3 regions of the Gordonia sp. NPDC127522 genome follow, and region 1 is predicted to be linked to each of the others. Evidence: predicted binding sites of a transcription regulator. Region 1 holds the regulator's gene; each other region holds the start of a gene.

Region 1 (4,873 bases):
GCGGTGACGGTGACGATCATGCGATCACGACCTCGACGCCACGCGCGGACAGGGCCGCCGAATAGGCCGGGTCGATCCCGGAGTCGGTGATGAGGACGTCGACGTCGTCGAGTCCGGCGAAGGAGGTGAGGTCCTCGCGGTCCATCTTCGAGCTGTCGGCGAGGACCACGACCCGTTGCGCGGCCGCGACCATCGCCGCCTTGACCGCGGCCTCGTCGGGGTCGGGTGTCGACAACCCGTGGGTCTCGCTCAGACCGTTCGTCCCGATGAAGGCGGTGGTCACGCGCAGTCGGCGAAGCGCGTCCACGGTCTCGACGCCCACGGTCGCCTGGGTGAGACCGCGTACGCGTCCGCCGAGGGCATGGAGACCGTCGGGATGGGTGCCCGCGAGCAGGCCGGCGATGGGCAGGCTGTTGGTGAACAGGGTGAGCCTCCGATCGGGAGCGGTCGCCTCGGCCGCGCGGTACGTGGTGGTGCCGGCGTCGAAGAGCACGGAACCGCCGTCGGGCGGCAGGAATCGGATGGCCGCCCGGCCGATCGCGGTCTTCTGCTCGATCTGGCTCGACTCCCGTTCGTCGATCCCGAGCTCGCCGAGGGTGCGCATGATCTCGGCGCGCACGGCGCCGCCGTGGACCCGCTGGAGATGTCCGGCGCGTTCCAGTACCGCGAGATCGCGTCGGACGGTCTCGCTGGTGACGTCGAATTTCTCGGCGAGCGCGGCCACGGATGCCCGCCCCGCGAGGCGCACCTCGTCGACGATCGCCTGTTGTCTCTCCTCGGCGTACACACCGCTCCGATCTCCGGTTTCGACCACCCCGCTTGTTGAGGCGTGTGGGATTGGATGTTGTAGTAATTGTGTTTACGCCTGTTTGTGTTGACAAGTCAAGCACTTTTTGTAACGGTGGTCACATCGATAGTCGAGTGAGAGGCAAGACGATGGCGCAGATCCTGACGGGAACCCCGGTGGTCGGCGGGTTGGCCCACGGTCCCGCGCTGTGGCCGGGCGAGCGGCCCGACCACTCGCCGGAGAAGCTCGGCGTCGGTGTGGAGATCGCCGAGGAACGGCGCGCCGACGAGGTCACGCGCTTCGCCACCGCGGCCGGCGCCGTCGCCGCGCGGCTGCGCACGCGCGCGTCGCAGAACACCGGGGTGACGGCCGAGGTGCTCGCCGCGACGGCGGGCCTGGCCGAGGACCGCGGCTGGATCGGTGCAGCGACCGCGCTCATCGGCAAGGGCGCCCCCGCCGAGGCCGCCGCCGTCGCGGCCACCGAACAGTTCGCGGCGGTGTTCACCAAACTCGGCGGACTGATGGCCGAGCGGGTCACCGATCTCAACGACGTGCGCGACCGGGTCCTCGCCGAACTGCTCGGCCTACCCGAACCCGGTGTGCCCACTCCGGAGGTGCCGTCGGTCCTGCTCGCCGACGACCTCGCGCCGGCCGACACCGCGGGCCTCGACCCCACGAGCACCATCGCCCTCGTCACCCGCCTCGGCGGACCGACCAGTCACACCGCGATCATCGCGCGCCAGTTGGGGATCCCGTGCGTGGTGGCGGTGGCCGATCTGGACGAGATCGAGCCCGGCACAACCGTTCTCGTCGACGGCAGCGCCGGGCGGATCGAGGTGGAGCCCGATGCGGAGGCGGCCCGGGCGCGTGTCGACGAGGATCGGCGCCATGCCGCACTCGTCGCCGGCTGGGCCGGCCCGGGGCAGACCGCCGACGGGGTGGCCGTGGCGGTGCTCGCCAACGTCGCCGACGGGTCGTCGGCACGCGCCGCGGCCGGGTACCCCGTCGAGGGCGTCGGGCTCTTCCGCACCGAACTCGCGTTCCTCGAGCGTGCCGACGAGCCGTCGGTGGACGAGCAGGCCGCGATCTACCGGGAGGTGCTCGATGCGTTCGACGGGCAGAAGGTGGTCATCCGCACCCTCGACGCCGGGTCCGACAAACCGCTCCGGTTCGTGACCCATCCCGACGAATCGAACCCAGCGCTCGGCGTGCGGGGCGATCGGATCGCGCTGGCGCACCCCGAGATCCGCGCGCATCAGCTCGACGCGATCGCGCAGGCCGCGTCGGGGTCGGCCGTCGCGCCGTGGGTCATGGCGCCGATGATCGCCTCGCCGGCGGAGGCGCGCACCTTCGCCGCCGAGGTCCGCGGCCGTGGTCTGGTCGCCGGCGTGATGATCGAGGTGCCCGCGGCGGCGATCCTGGCCGAAGCCGTCCTCGCCGAGGTGGACTTCGTGTCCATCGGCACCAACGATCTGACCCAGTACACGATGGCGGCCGACCGGATGTCGGCCGATCTCGCCGGACTGACCGACCCGTGGCAACCGGCCGTGTTGAGCCTCATCGCGGGTGTCGCGGCGGCGGGCGCACGTCAGGGAAAGCCGGCCGGGGTGTGCGGCGAGGCCGCCGCCGATCCGAACCTCGCCTGCGTGCTCGTCGGTCTCGGGGTCACCTCGCTGTCCAGCGCGCCTGCTGCTGCCGCGGCCGTGGGGGCCCGGCTCGGTGAGGTGTCCGCGCCGGACTGCCGGGCCGCCGCCGAGGCAGCCCTGGCCACCTCGGATCCCGCCGCGGCGCGCGAGGCTGCCGCGGCGGTGCTCGACGGTTCGGTCGGTGGAGAGGTCAGACTCGCCGCATCACGGTGACGACCTTGCCCAGGATGACGGCATCGTTGCCCGGGATCGGATCGAACAGTTCGTTGTGCGGCATGAGCCAGACGTTGGGGCCCTGACGCTTGAAGGTCTTCACGGTGGCCTCGCCGTCGATCATGGCCGCGACGATGTCGCCGTTGTCGGCGACGTTCTGCTGCCGGACCACGACCCAGTCGCCGTCGCAGATCGCGGCGTCGATCATCGACTCGCCGACGACGCGCAACAGGAAGAGCGATCCCTCGCCGACCAGCTCACGGGGCAGCGGGAAGACGTCCTCGACGGCCTCCTCGGCCAGGATCGGACCGCCGGCCGCGATACGGCCGAGCACCGGCACGAAGGTCGGCTCGGGCAGCTGGCCGGCCGACGGGGTGTCCGGCGACGGGGTGTCACTCGGGGCGATGTTGACCGCACGGGGACGGTTCGCGTCACGCTTGAGCAGCCCCTTGCGTTCCAGCGTCCGCAACTGATGGGCCACCGACGACGTCGAGGCCAGGCCGACCTCGTCGCCGATCTCCCGGATGCTCGGCGGATAACCGCGCTCGCGCACCGAGCGGCGGATCACCTCCAGGACCCCGGCCTGTCGCGGGGTGAGTGAGGCCTCGGCGGCGGCGGCGTCGAACGGGGCCTCGTCGTCGGCGCCCCGCGCTCGGCCGCGCCTATCGCCGGTGTCACTCATGTTCGGTTCCTCTCGTCTTCGGAACGTGCTGGTAGATGGCTTGCGCCGGGTCCGAGCCTAGCGGAGTGCGACCGGCACCTCAAACATTTGTTCGATGTGTCGCGAGACTTTGTCGGGACGCCGTGCTACAAATTCGAACATCAGTGCATCGAACATCTGATCGATGTTCGAACACCGACCGCCACACCCGCACGATCCCAGACACTCGAACACCGGAGGGCACCATGCGCACCGCCACTCTCGTCGCTCCCGTCCGCACCGACCGTCCCGACGCCGTCCGGCCCCCCGCCGATCGGGTCCGGACCCGCGCCCCGCTGTCCGACGGCGGCCGCCCGGTCGACAACCGGCCGGCCGGCACCCGGCCGCGGGGTGCGTCGCCGGTGGCCCCGCGGGTGGCCGGCACCCACTGTGGCTCTCCGGTCGGGGTGCGCGCGCGTGGCCCGGTCGGGCCCGACGCGGCGGTGTTCCGTCGTCGTCGCCGCGCCGCGGTCGCCGTCCTCGCCGGCGTCGGGCTGGCATTCGTCGTCTGGGTGTTCGGTGTCGTCGGCCAGAACTACTCGGACTCGCTGACCCCGTCCGCCGTGAGTTCCGAGGTCGTCCACGTGCGCTCGGGGGACTCGCTCAGCTCGATCGCCGGGCGGGTGGCACCCGAGATGCCGCGCGAGGTCGTGATCGACGAGATCGTCGCGATGAACGATCTGGGCTCGAGCGCGCTGCAGGTGGGCCAGCCCCTGCTCACCCCCCGGTACCGCTGAGGCCGGGCGGTATCCTCGATGTCACAGGGGCCGGCCGACAAGCGGCGGGGCGCACGCTTCGGGTGCGTTCCAGCGTCCCGCGACCTGCGTGAGGACACAATGCGCTGCCCCTTCTGCAAGAACGACGACACCAAGGTCATCGACTCGCGTGTCGCAGATGAAGGGCAGGCCATCCGCCGCCGTCGCTCCTGTGTGGAGTGCGGTCGCCGGTTCTCGACCGTGGAGAGCGCCGTGCTCGCGGTGGTCAAACGCAACGGCGTGACCGAACCGTTCAGCCGGGAGAAGGTCATGCGCGGCGTGCGGCGAGCCTGTCAGGGCCGCCACGTCGCCGAGGACGCGCTCGCGCAACTCGCCCAGCAGGTCGAGGACACCGTGCGCGCCAGTGGATCGGCCGAGATCCCCAGCAACGAGGTCGGACTCGCCATCCTGGGCCCGCTCCGCGATCTCGACGAGGTGGCGTATCTTCGCTTCGCCTCGGTGTACCGGTCGTTCGACTCGGTGGAGGACTTCCAGCGCGAGATCGACGACCTGAAGGCGGCCTCGGGTTCCGGGAGCGCGCTCGCCGAACCCGTGTCAGCCGAGTCGGTCCAGAGCTCGTAGGACCCGTTTCTCCGACACCGGGAACGCGGTACCGAGACGCTGGGCGAACAGCCCCACGCGCAACTCCTCGACGAGCCACTGCGCCTCGTCGTCGACCACCGCCCGCCGGTGCTCGGGTACCTGTTCGAGGCGCTGGGCCCACCGTTCGACGACGCGATCGACGGCGGCCACCCCGGCCTTATCGCGTGCT
Region 2 (4,873 bases), on a different contig from region 1:
ACATCTGGTCGATGGACATCTCGACATGCATGATGTTGCCGCCGATCAGGCCCAGCTCATCGGCCAGATCTCGCGGCGTCTGGATGTATCGATGCGCGACCGACTCGGCGAAACCGGGCGCGTGGCGGTCCACCTCGTCGACGACGGCCTTCGCGGCGCGGTCCGCCGCGGCCGGCCAGTCGCCGTCGGCCAGCCGGTACGGATGCCACTGTGCCCAGAGATTGATGACGGAGCAGCCCGGGGGCGCGAGCGTCGGATCGATCGCCGAATAGCTCATCGCGACCACGGCCGGGCGCGGCGGGAGTTCGCCCACCGACGCCGCGGCATGGGCTCGGGTGAGGTGGGCGCGGTCGGTGACCAGCAGTCCGAGAGCCGAATGGACGCCGTGCTCGGGCAGGTCGCCGGGCAGCCCCTGGTAGTCGGGCAGGCCGGTTGTCCCCAGGCGAACCGCCATCCCGATCCCGCTGCCCACGACGATGGCGCGTCGCCAGCGGTCGATGACGCCCGCGTCGAAACCGCCGGCGGCGAGGAGGTCGAGCGTGGTGAGCACGTGGCAGGCGTGGATGACTGTTGCGGCACAACGGGATTGACCCGTGCCGGTGAGCACCCGCCAGTGGTCGCCGCAGCGGGCGACGGAGACCGCGGGGTCGCCGCAGGAGACACGGCCGCCGTCCTGGTGGATTCGGTGCACGAGGGCCTCGGTGAGTGCGCCGCTGCCCCCGATCGCGCGTCCGGGCGGGATTCGGTGCATGAGTGCGGCGAATCCGATCATCGGCGCCGTGCCCGGTGCGCTCATGGGCGGTCCGGACTGGGCGCCGAACCACGCGAGTCCGGCCTTGAGCTGTTCGGACTCGAAATACTCGTCGAGGAGGGAGTCGCCGGAGGCCATCAATTCGGCGGTCAGGTTCAGCACCCGGCCGCCGCGCCGGCCGAACAACCCCGTGCGTGCCGTGGTGGCGGTGCCGCCGAGCCCGCCGAAGGCCCGGCCGAACTTCCCCATCGTCGCGGGTTGGTAGAACGCATCCATGACCGCCCGCGCCCGCGGCGTCCACGTCTCCACGAACCGTCGATATGCGGCGGCATCGGCTGCACCGCAGGCGTTCTCGATGGAAGCGCACGTCGCGTCGAGGTCGGTGCGGAAGACGATCGGCGGGGCGGTCGCGGTGGCCGGGACGAACGCCCACGGATCGCAGTCGACGTAGCGCAGGCCGTGCGCGGCGAGGTCGAGGTCGTCGAGGACGGGGGAGTGACGGATCATCAGATGCGACGACGACCCCCGGTCGACCCGATGGCCGGGGAACCGTTCGACGGTGGAGACCGCGCCGCCGGGGATGTCGTCCCGCTCGAGTACCTCCACATCCCGTCCGGCCTGTGCCAGGTAGGCCGCGGCGATCAGGCCGTTGTGGCCCGCGCCGATGACGACGGCGTCACGCCGGGTGCCGTGCATCGTCAGCTCCCGGTACCGGCGCGGCGGGCGGCGGCCGGGGGTTGCAGTTCCAGGGGGAGCGGACGGCCGAGGAACGCGAACGGACGCGGATCGCCGGTGAAGGTGAAGTGGCGCAGGACGTCGGTGAAACCCATCCGCCGGTACAACGACCACGCGCGGTTGTCCTCGGCGGGGATCTCCGGGGTCGACAGCAGCACATGGCGTTCGGGCCGATCGGCCAGCAGCCGGGCGAGGAGCGCCTGTCCGATCCCACGGCCCTGAGCGGTCGGGTGGACGTGCAGCTCGGTGAGCTCGAAGTAATCGCGCGCGATCGCCTCGACCGTCTCGGGCGGTCGGCCCGTCTGGCGGAGTCCGAGCCGCAGCTGCTGGTTCCACCATTGACCGGTCGCGCCGGTGTAGCCGTAGGCGATGCCGACGAGCAGGTCGTCGGGTCCGGAGCCGACCGGTGGACCGACCCGGCGCCGCGCGGCCGGCATGGTCCGCGCCTTGTATGGGGTCACCGTCTCGACCGCGCCCACCGCACGCCATCCGGGCCGCGCGATGTGTTCGCGCCAGAGCCCGGCCCGATGGATCTCCGTACCGCGCGGATAATTCATCGCGGTCACGTAGATCTCCAGGGCCGGCTCGAGCCAGGCCCGGGCGTCCTGGCCACTCAGGCTCACCAGGCGGATGGTCAACGGATTTCCGTTCTCTGCATCGTTCGTCCTGCGTCGTCGACCTGCAGACGAGGTCGGCTGCCGCTGGGGCGGGCCGCCCTCTGCCGGGGGCATCGCGTCGCAGGCCACTTCCGGGAATTGTCCTATCGATGATGCACACTCGGCAGGAATCGGCCCGCAGGTGGTGGCGTTGTACTCCCCGGCGGGGGTTTCGGGTCACAGATGTCTTGAACGCCGACGCCGGGATAGCTATATTGAACGTGTCGAACGGATGTTCGATGAATGTGCCTCCGCAAGCTGTTCGCGTTCATCCGACGACACGGTCCGGCGGCGGACGAGGGAAGCGTCTGCCGCCGGACACAGCCCATACGCACGAGGAGGACGACATGGCCAGATCCCGCAGCGCCACGGCTCTCACCCACGCGGCGCCCGTCGACCCGGTGATGGTCGGTCGAGCGCGCGATCTCCTCGAACGTGCGCACGTGCTCTTCGACAACGCCGACGGCGTCGACGACGACGTCGAGCGGTTCCGCCAGCTGTACCTCGTCGCACTCCGCGCCTCGGGCGCGGCCCTCGCCGTGCACGAACCGGTCGGGACCGTGCGGCGCAGGACGTCGAACGCCTGGACCCGCATCGGTGTGGTCGCCCCCGAGCTGGCGCCGATCGCCGCCCGGTTCGCCGCACTGTCGCCGGTTCGGATGAAGATCGAGTCCGGGATCATCCGCACGATCGACCCCGACAGCGTCGCCGGCATGCGGCTGCTCGTCCTCGACTTCCTGCGTCGGGTCGAGACGATGGTCATCGCCTACGAGCAAGGAAAACTCGGTGCCGAAGCGCCGCAGATCGGCGCGACGGCGTGAATCCGGCCACACTTTGCGGTTTCTGGCACCGCCCGGTCGTCGGCAACAGCGAGTAATGGTGGTCGCGGTCGATTTCACCTCGTATCATGGGACGATATAGGCGCAGACGCCTTTCCGGTCGCGGGTGACCTTCGTCGGCGTCACGGATCAGTGAGAAGGAGGGTCGGTGCCACTTTCGGAGCACGAGCAACGCATGCTCGAACAGATCGAGAGCGCGCTGTACGCGGAAGACCCCAAGTTTGCGTCCAGTGTCAAGCGTCGGCGCCTTGGGAAGTCGAGCGGTCGTCGTCGCCTGCAGGCGGCAGCGGTCTTCGTCGTCGGCCTGGTGATGCTGGTCGGCGGACTCATCGTCAACATCAACATCGGCGGATTCCCGATCGTGAGCCTCCTGGGCTTCCTGGTGATGTTCGGGGCCGGCCTCTTCGCTCTCTGGGGAGACAACAACACCGCCGAGGCGGGCTCGTCGTCGACCAGGTCCGGCAAGAAGCAATCGGGGTCGTCCGGCGGCAAGCGCAAGCTGTCGGAACGCATGGAGGAGCGATTCAATCGCCGGTTCGAGCAGGAGTGATCCGCTGATCCCGACTCCGCGTTCGTCGATCGGCTGACCGACTCCCGCAACTTCGCATACGACTGAGCCGCGTGCCTTCGGGCACGCGGCTCTTTCATGTTCTCGATCGCTCTTCAGAGCACGCTGAACGGGTTCGGGCGCACGGCAGACGGATTCGGGCGCACGATCGACGGGATCGGATGCCCGGTCGACGGTCCTCGCGCTTCTCTACTGGCGATCCCCACTTCTCCCCACCGGCGATCCCCACTTCTCCCCACCGGGTCGCCCCACTTTGCCCCACTAGAGGATCTATGCCTGGATTTCCCGCCTCTCGAACCTCATCGGTATCTCTGGTCACACGCTTGATGCGCTTCTTTCGGCCCGTGACGCGCCGGGGACACGCGCGTTCATTGTCATCTTGAGCTCTCTGAACTGGGAATTTGCTGTCAGTGGGTGAATGCGGGGGCGGCGGGGGTGGAAAGTGGTGGAAAGTGGGGTACTGTGGCAGCACTGGGTGAGGCGAGATACGACGCGGAACCCGGTGGGCAGGAGGTGTCGACGTGTCCGTGCGATTCGTCGGTACCTACACGCCCAAATTGGACGACAAAGGGCGGCTCACGTTGCCCGCCAAGTTCCGCGATGCACTGGCAGGAGGGGTAGTGGTCACCAAAGGCCAAGATCACAGCTTGTCGGTGTACCGGACCGAAGAGTTCGACGCGATAGCCGCTCGGATCGTCGAGGCGTCTCGGAACGACCCTGATCTGCGCGCGTTCCAGCGGACGTTCTTCGCCGGTTCGGAAGAGCAGCGACCGGACGGTCAGGGCAGGATCAGCCTGTCCGGCGACCATCGCGTGTACGCGGGGTTGTCCAAGGAGTGCGTGGTGTTCGGCAGCTTCGATCACCTCGAGATCTGGGACTCGGCCGCATGGAACGAGTACCAGACGCGGCACGAGGAGAACTTCTCGGCTGCCAACTCCGCCGCGCTGAACGCGGTGCTGTAGCCGGAGGACCGGCCCGCCACACCGCCGAGACAGCAACACCAACGACAGCAACCGACCAGAAACCGACCGAAGAGACAGCAACCGATGGGCGAGTTCGGTGCCCAGCGGCTTCGGGTGGCACGAGGCCCCGGCCCGGTGGCGACCCTGGCGTACTTCCCCAACGCCAGGTGCGTGATCGGGTCGGGACCCCGCTCCATCCGACCGCCTGCTCTCGCCGACCCGAGGCATCCGCCCACCGCCGATACCGCATACATGCCGATGGGGGGTCTTCATCATGGTCGATGCCGAGGACGAACCGCGTCGGTCCGGCGAGTTCGGTCACATCCCCGTCATGGGTGCGCGCATCGTCGAACTGCTGACCC
Region 3 (4,873 bases), on a different contig from region 1:
CCAGCCGCCACTTCAACACGGCGCGCGCGACGGCGATCATCGCGCTCGTGCACGGCCGACCCACCTCGCAGGTGACCCGCGAGCAGATCGTCGAGGCCGCGCGGCGCCTCGAACAGATCCCGGACACGGAACCACGCAAGGCCCGGATGCTGCTCATCGTGTTGGGCACCGCGCTGGGGTGGATTCACGACAATCCCGACGACGCCGAGCAGGACAACGAACCCTCGACGCTGCTCGGATTCCCGTTCACCGAGTACGGCATTCGCACCGGCACCGAACGTTCGCTGCGCCAGCTGGCCCGCCTGACCCGCACCAACCGGGACCACCGGTTCATGCTCGTCGACCTCGCCAACTACGTCCGGCCGAATACGTTGTTCTAGGGCTATCCGAAGAACGTCCCTGTTGCGTTGCGCACGAGCGGGTCTTCGCCCAGGAGCTCCGCGAGGTGGGCCTCGACCGGTGATGGACGGGTTCGACGAACGCGCCGTGGTGGTCGGACGTCGATGACGTGGCTGGTTTTCAGCCACGAGCGGCGTGATTGATCGCCCGGCCCCCTGCTCCCTGAGGAGCGCCCGGAGCTTGCGGAGGGCGCGTCACCCCTGCTCCCTGAGGAGCGCCCGGAGCTTGCGGAGGGCGCGTCACCCCTGCTCCCTGAGGAGCGCCCGGAGCTTGCGGAGGGCGCGTCACCCCTGCTCCCTGAGGAGTGCCCGGAGCTTGCGGAGGGCGCGTCACGAAGGGTCGGGCGCGTCTGACCGCCGGGCCGGGTTGAGGGTCCGTGGATCTCGTCGCGCACGGTGTTCAGATGTTGTGCGAACCGCCGGGGTATGTCGGGTCGGCGGTTGAGGTGCTCGGGGTTGGGTGGCGCACCGGGTTCGGCGTTAAGTCGCCAGGCGCAGCGGCCTTCGTCGGGCCCGAACCGGACGATGCGGGTGGTGTACTGGCCAGGTGCGTCGCCGACCATCCGGTTGTGACGGGGGCACGCGGGTGCGAGGTCGTCGATGTCGGTGAGTCCGCCCTTGGCCCAGTCTCGTTCGGCGTGATGAAGCTCGATGTGGGTGGCGGGTTGATCGCAGCCGGGTGCCGAACACACTTCCCCGTCTGGGCGGGCGAAGGAGACGAGGCGTTGTTCGCGGGTGGCGAGCCGTTTGCCCCGTCCGAAGTACAGCGGAACGGCGGTGGCGTCTTTGAAGATCGCGAGCCACGGTTGCATGCCGGCGGCCATCGCGACCAGGTCGGGGATGGGCAGCAGGGTGCCGGTGGCGGTGGTTGCGAGTCCGGCACCCCGGATCAGTTCGGAGAGGTCGGCTTTGATGATCAGCTGCACGGGCAGGCCGCGATGCGACTGTCCGAGAGTCCCGTCTGCAAAGCCGGCGGCCAGTGCGGCGTCGAGCGCGTCGTGGTTCGTCTGGGCGAGAGTGCGGCCGTCGCGGTCGGCGGCGGTGGCCAGGGCGTCGGGGTCGGCGGCACCGGCCGGCCCGCTGGGCGAGGCGGGGTCGTCGGGGTTGTTGAGCCCGGGTTTGCCCCACACGGCGAACATCATCGTCAGCCGGGCGGCAAGTGCGGGGGTCAGCGTGCCGGAGATCTTGGCGGTGCCATCGGCTCGTTGTCGGCCGATCCACAGGCCGCGGCGTCGTTTCTGGTCGGTGTCGTCGGACAGTGTGCCGTCGGGATCGAGGTGTGCGAGCAGCCGCGCGCCGAGCTGGGTGATCTCGGCGGGGGTGTGTGCTTCGGCGATTTCGGCCATCTGTCGCTCGGCGGCGACCTTCACGTCGTGGTCGACGGCATGCGGGATCTGGTCGAGGACATCGATGGCGGCCTGGACGTGCCCGGTCCCCACGGAACCTTCGGCGAAAGCTTCTGCCAGCGTGGGGTGTTCAGGTTCGAGACGGTCGCCGTTGAGACAAGTCAGCGCGGCGGTGGCGTTCAGTTGCTTGCGTCGACGCATCGGGTTGGAGATCCGCAGCCGGTGGGTCATGAACTGCATGAGAGTGCGGCAGCCGGTCTTGCGGGGGAGATCACGAGCCTCGATTTCGGCGATTTGTCGGTCGCCGGCGTAAGTGGTTCGAGCGATCGCGCGTTCGGTCGCGGCGGCGACTTCCATCAGTTCTTCGTCGGTGCACGGGGACAAGTCGACGGTCTGCAGTTTGTCGAGGGTCGCGTGCAGCTCGGCCACGAGCTCGACGGCGCGCGGTTGCGGCGTGATTGATTCGTCAGACATTGTCACCCCCCGGAGACGATTGCGCGAATACATGTTCGAGTGTAGCCGCTATGGTACTGGTGTGCAACGCTTTTCGCAGTTCAGTCGCAGAGCGCATCTTGTCGGTGGCGCGTGGTAGGGGCAGCCGAGGCTCGCACCATCCTGCGGCTCGGTCTGAAATCCGGCGCCTCCTGAACAGTGCCGTCGTCCTGCTCGAACATCCACGGCGCCGCCCCTCGCCCCAGGGCCGGTATGTCGACGTTCGAGTACGCAGTCGGGACGATTCCGACCACCCGAAGTCAGCCGGCCACCACCGCCGCCGACTGCCTCGCGATGGCCAGCTCCTCATTCGTCGGCACGACGAGCACCTCCACCGCACTGTCATCCGCCGAGATGCGTCGAGCCTCCTTGCCACGCACAGCGTTTCGCTCGTCATCGACGACGATTCCGAACCCTTCCAACCCCGCCAGCGCACGGGCGCGGACGACTGCGGAGTTCTCCCCCACCCCGGCCGTGAAGGTGATGGCGTCGACGCGGCCGAGGGCGAATGCGTAGGCGCCGAGGTAGCGGCGTAGGCGATGGATGTAGACGTCGAAGGCGCGTCGGGCGGCGTCGTCACCGTTGTCCATCAGCTCGGTGATGGCGCGGAAGTCGTTCTCGCCGCATAGACCTCGAAGTCCCGAACGCTTGTTGAGCAGCGTGTCGATCTCGTCGACGGACAGGTTCGCCACCCGGTTCAGATGCAGGACCAGTCCGGGGTCGAGGTCGCCGCTGCGGGTCCCCATCACCAACCCTTCGAGCGGGGTCATCCCCATCGACGTGTCGATCGGCTGGCCGCCCGCGATGGCCGACGCCGACGCGCCATTGCCCAGGTGCAGCACGATCTGGTTCAGCGACGCCGGGTCGCGGTCGAGGAACTCGGCCACCCGGCCGGAGACGTACTCGTGGCTGGTGCCGTGAAAACCGTAGCGGCGGATGGCATGTTCGTCGGCGACCGCGCGGTCGATCGCGTATGTCGCCGACGCGTCAGGGAGCCCGTGGAAGAACGCGGTGTCGAACACGGCCACCGAGGGGACGTCGGGGAGCAACTCCCGGGCCGCCAGGATGCCGACCAGGTTGGCCGGATTGTGCAGCGGCGCCAGCGGGGAGATCCGCTCGATCTCCGAGATCACCTCGGGAGTCACCACAGTCGGCTCGTAGAACGACCGGCCACCGTGCACCACCCGATGTCCGACCGCGCTCAGTCCCGCGTCGGCCAGATCGGTTCCGTTGTCGGCGAAGAAACGCTCCGCCCGTTGGACCGCAGCGAGGTGATCGTCGAGTTCCAGTGTCTCGGTGACGGTCTCGCCGTTCTGCTCGTGCGTCATCGACGAACCGGAGTCGCCGATCCGCTCCGCGATGCCCTCCGCGATCACCGTGCCGTCCGACGGTTGCACCAGTTGGTATTTCAGCGACGACGAGCCGGCGTTGAGCACCAGCACCGCACCCGACGCCCCGCTCATCGGGAACCCTCGGCCTCGGCGGAGGCGACGTTCTCGGCGAGTGGGTCCACGCCTTCCTGCTGAGCCTGGATCGCGGTGATGGCCACCGTGTTCACGATGTCCGAGACGAGGGCGCCGCGGCTCAGGTCGTTGATCGGCTTGTTCAAGCCCTGCAGCACCGGGCCGATCGCGACCGCCCCCGCGCTGCGCTGGACCGCCTTGTAGGTGTTGTTGCCCGTGTTGAGGTCGGGGAAGATCAGCACGGTCGCTCGGCCGGCCACCGGCGAGTCGGGCATCTTGGTCTTCGCCACCGAGGGTTCCACCGCGGCGTCGTACTGGATCGGCCCCTCGACCAGCAGCTCGGGTTGCCGCTCGCGCACGAGTTCGGTTGCGGTCTTCACCTTCTCGACGTCGGCACCCGATCCGGATGTCCCGGTCGAGTACGACAGCATCGCGACCCGGGGATCGATACCGAAGGCCGCGGACGTCTGCGCCGAGGAGATGGCGATGTCGGCGAGCTGTTCGTCGGACGGATCCGGGACGATCGCGCAGTCGCCGTACGCGAGCACCTTGTCGGCCAGGCACATGAAGAACACGCTCGACACGGTGGACACCCCCGGCTTGGTCTTGATGATCTCGAAGGCCGGCCGGATCGTGTGGGCCGTGGTGTGCGACGCCCCCGACACCATGCCGTCGGCGCGCCCGGTGTGCACCATCATCGTGCCGAAATACGACACGTCCCGCATCTTCTCCTGGGCCCGTTCCAGATCCATGCCCTTGTGCTTGCGCAGCTCGGTGTAGATCCGGGCGAACTCGTCGAGATACTCCGACTCGGCCGGGTCGATGACCGTGACGTCGGCGAGGTCGAGTCCGAGTTCGATGGAGCGCTCGCGCACCGCTTCGGGATCACCGAGCAGAGTGAGGTCGGCAACGCTGCGCCGCGCAAGCCTGTTGGCGGCCCGCAGGATCCGGTCGTCGTCGCCCTCCGGTAACACGATGTGCTTCCGGTCGGCGCGCGCACGGGAGATCAGGCGGTACTCGAACATCTGCGGCGTCACCACGGTCGGCGTCGACACGTTGAGGTTGCGCATGACCTTCTCGGGGTCGACATGGGTCTCCATCATCGCCAGCGCGGCCTCGATCTTGTGTACCGAGCCCACCCCCACCTTGCCGCGCGTGTGAGCGGCGGTACGCG

The links. The regulator LexA, encoded in region 1, represses DNA repair genes until DNA is damaged. The targets are predictions, from matches to a motif close to CGAACANNTGTTCG.
Region 2: ACFVHY_RS13175 (SAV_6107 family HEPN domain-containing protein) is a predicted target of LexA. The motif match lies at 2,368-2,381, and genes of this name have one in related genera.
Region 3: ACFVHY_RS07300 (DUF222 domain-containing protein) is a predicted target of LexA. The motif match lies at 2,243-2,256, and genes of this name have one in related genera.

What each region holds. Positions count from the first base shown of each region.
Region 1 is NZ_JBHXVK010000003.1:286,306-291,178, forward strand. Features, by position in the region: gene pfkB (1-phosphofructokinase) at 1-20, opposite strand, end outside; gene ACFVHY_RS08880 (DeoR/GlpR family DNA-binding transcription regulator) at 17-787, opposite strand; gene ACFVHY_RS08885 (phosphoenolpyruvate--protein phosphotransferase) at 937-2,646, shown strand; gene lexA (transcriptional repressor LexA) at 2,624-3,328, opposite strand; gene ACFVHY_RS08895 (LysM peptidoglycan-binding domain-containing protein) at 3,553-4,083, shown strand; gene nrdR (transcriptional regulator NrdR) at 4,183-4,683, shown strand; gene hrpA (ATP-dependent RNA helicase HrpA) at 4,657-4,873, opposite strand, start outside.
Region 2 is NZ_JBHXVK010000006.1:84,851-89,723, forward strand. Features, by position in the region: gene ACFVHY_RS13165 (phytoene desaturase family protein) at 1-1,447, opposite strand, end outside; gene ACFVHY_RS13170 (GNAT family N-acetyltransferase) at 1,450-2,124, opposite strand; gene ACFVHY_RS13175 (SAV_6107 family HEPN domain-containing protein) at 2,490-2,963, shown strand; gene ACFVHY_RS13180 (DUF3040 domain-containing protein) at 3,130-3,531, shown strand; gene mraZ (division/cell wall cluster transcriptional repressor MraZ) at 4,071-4,511, shown strand; gene rsmH (16S rRNA (cytosine(1402)-N(4))-methyltransferase RsmH) at 4,786-4,873, shown strand, end outside.
Region 3 is NZ_JBHXVK010000002.1:664,321-669,193, reverse strand. Features, by position in the region: gene ACFVHY_RS07305 (tetratricopeptide repeat protein) at 1-380, shown strand, start outside; gene ACFVHY_RS07300 (DUF222 domain-containing protein) at 383-2,218, opposite strand; gene ACFVHY_RS07295 (acetate kinase) at 2,497-3,699, opposite strand; gene pta (phosphate acetyltransferase) at 3,696-4,873, opposite strand, start outside.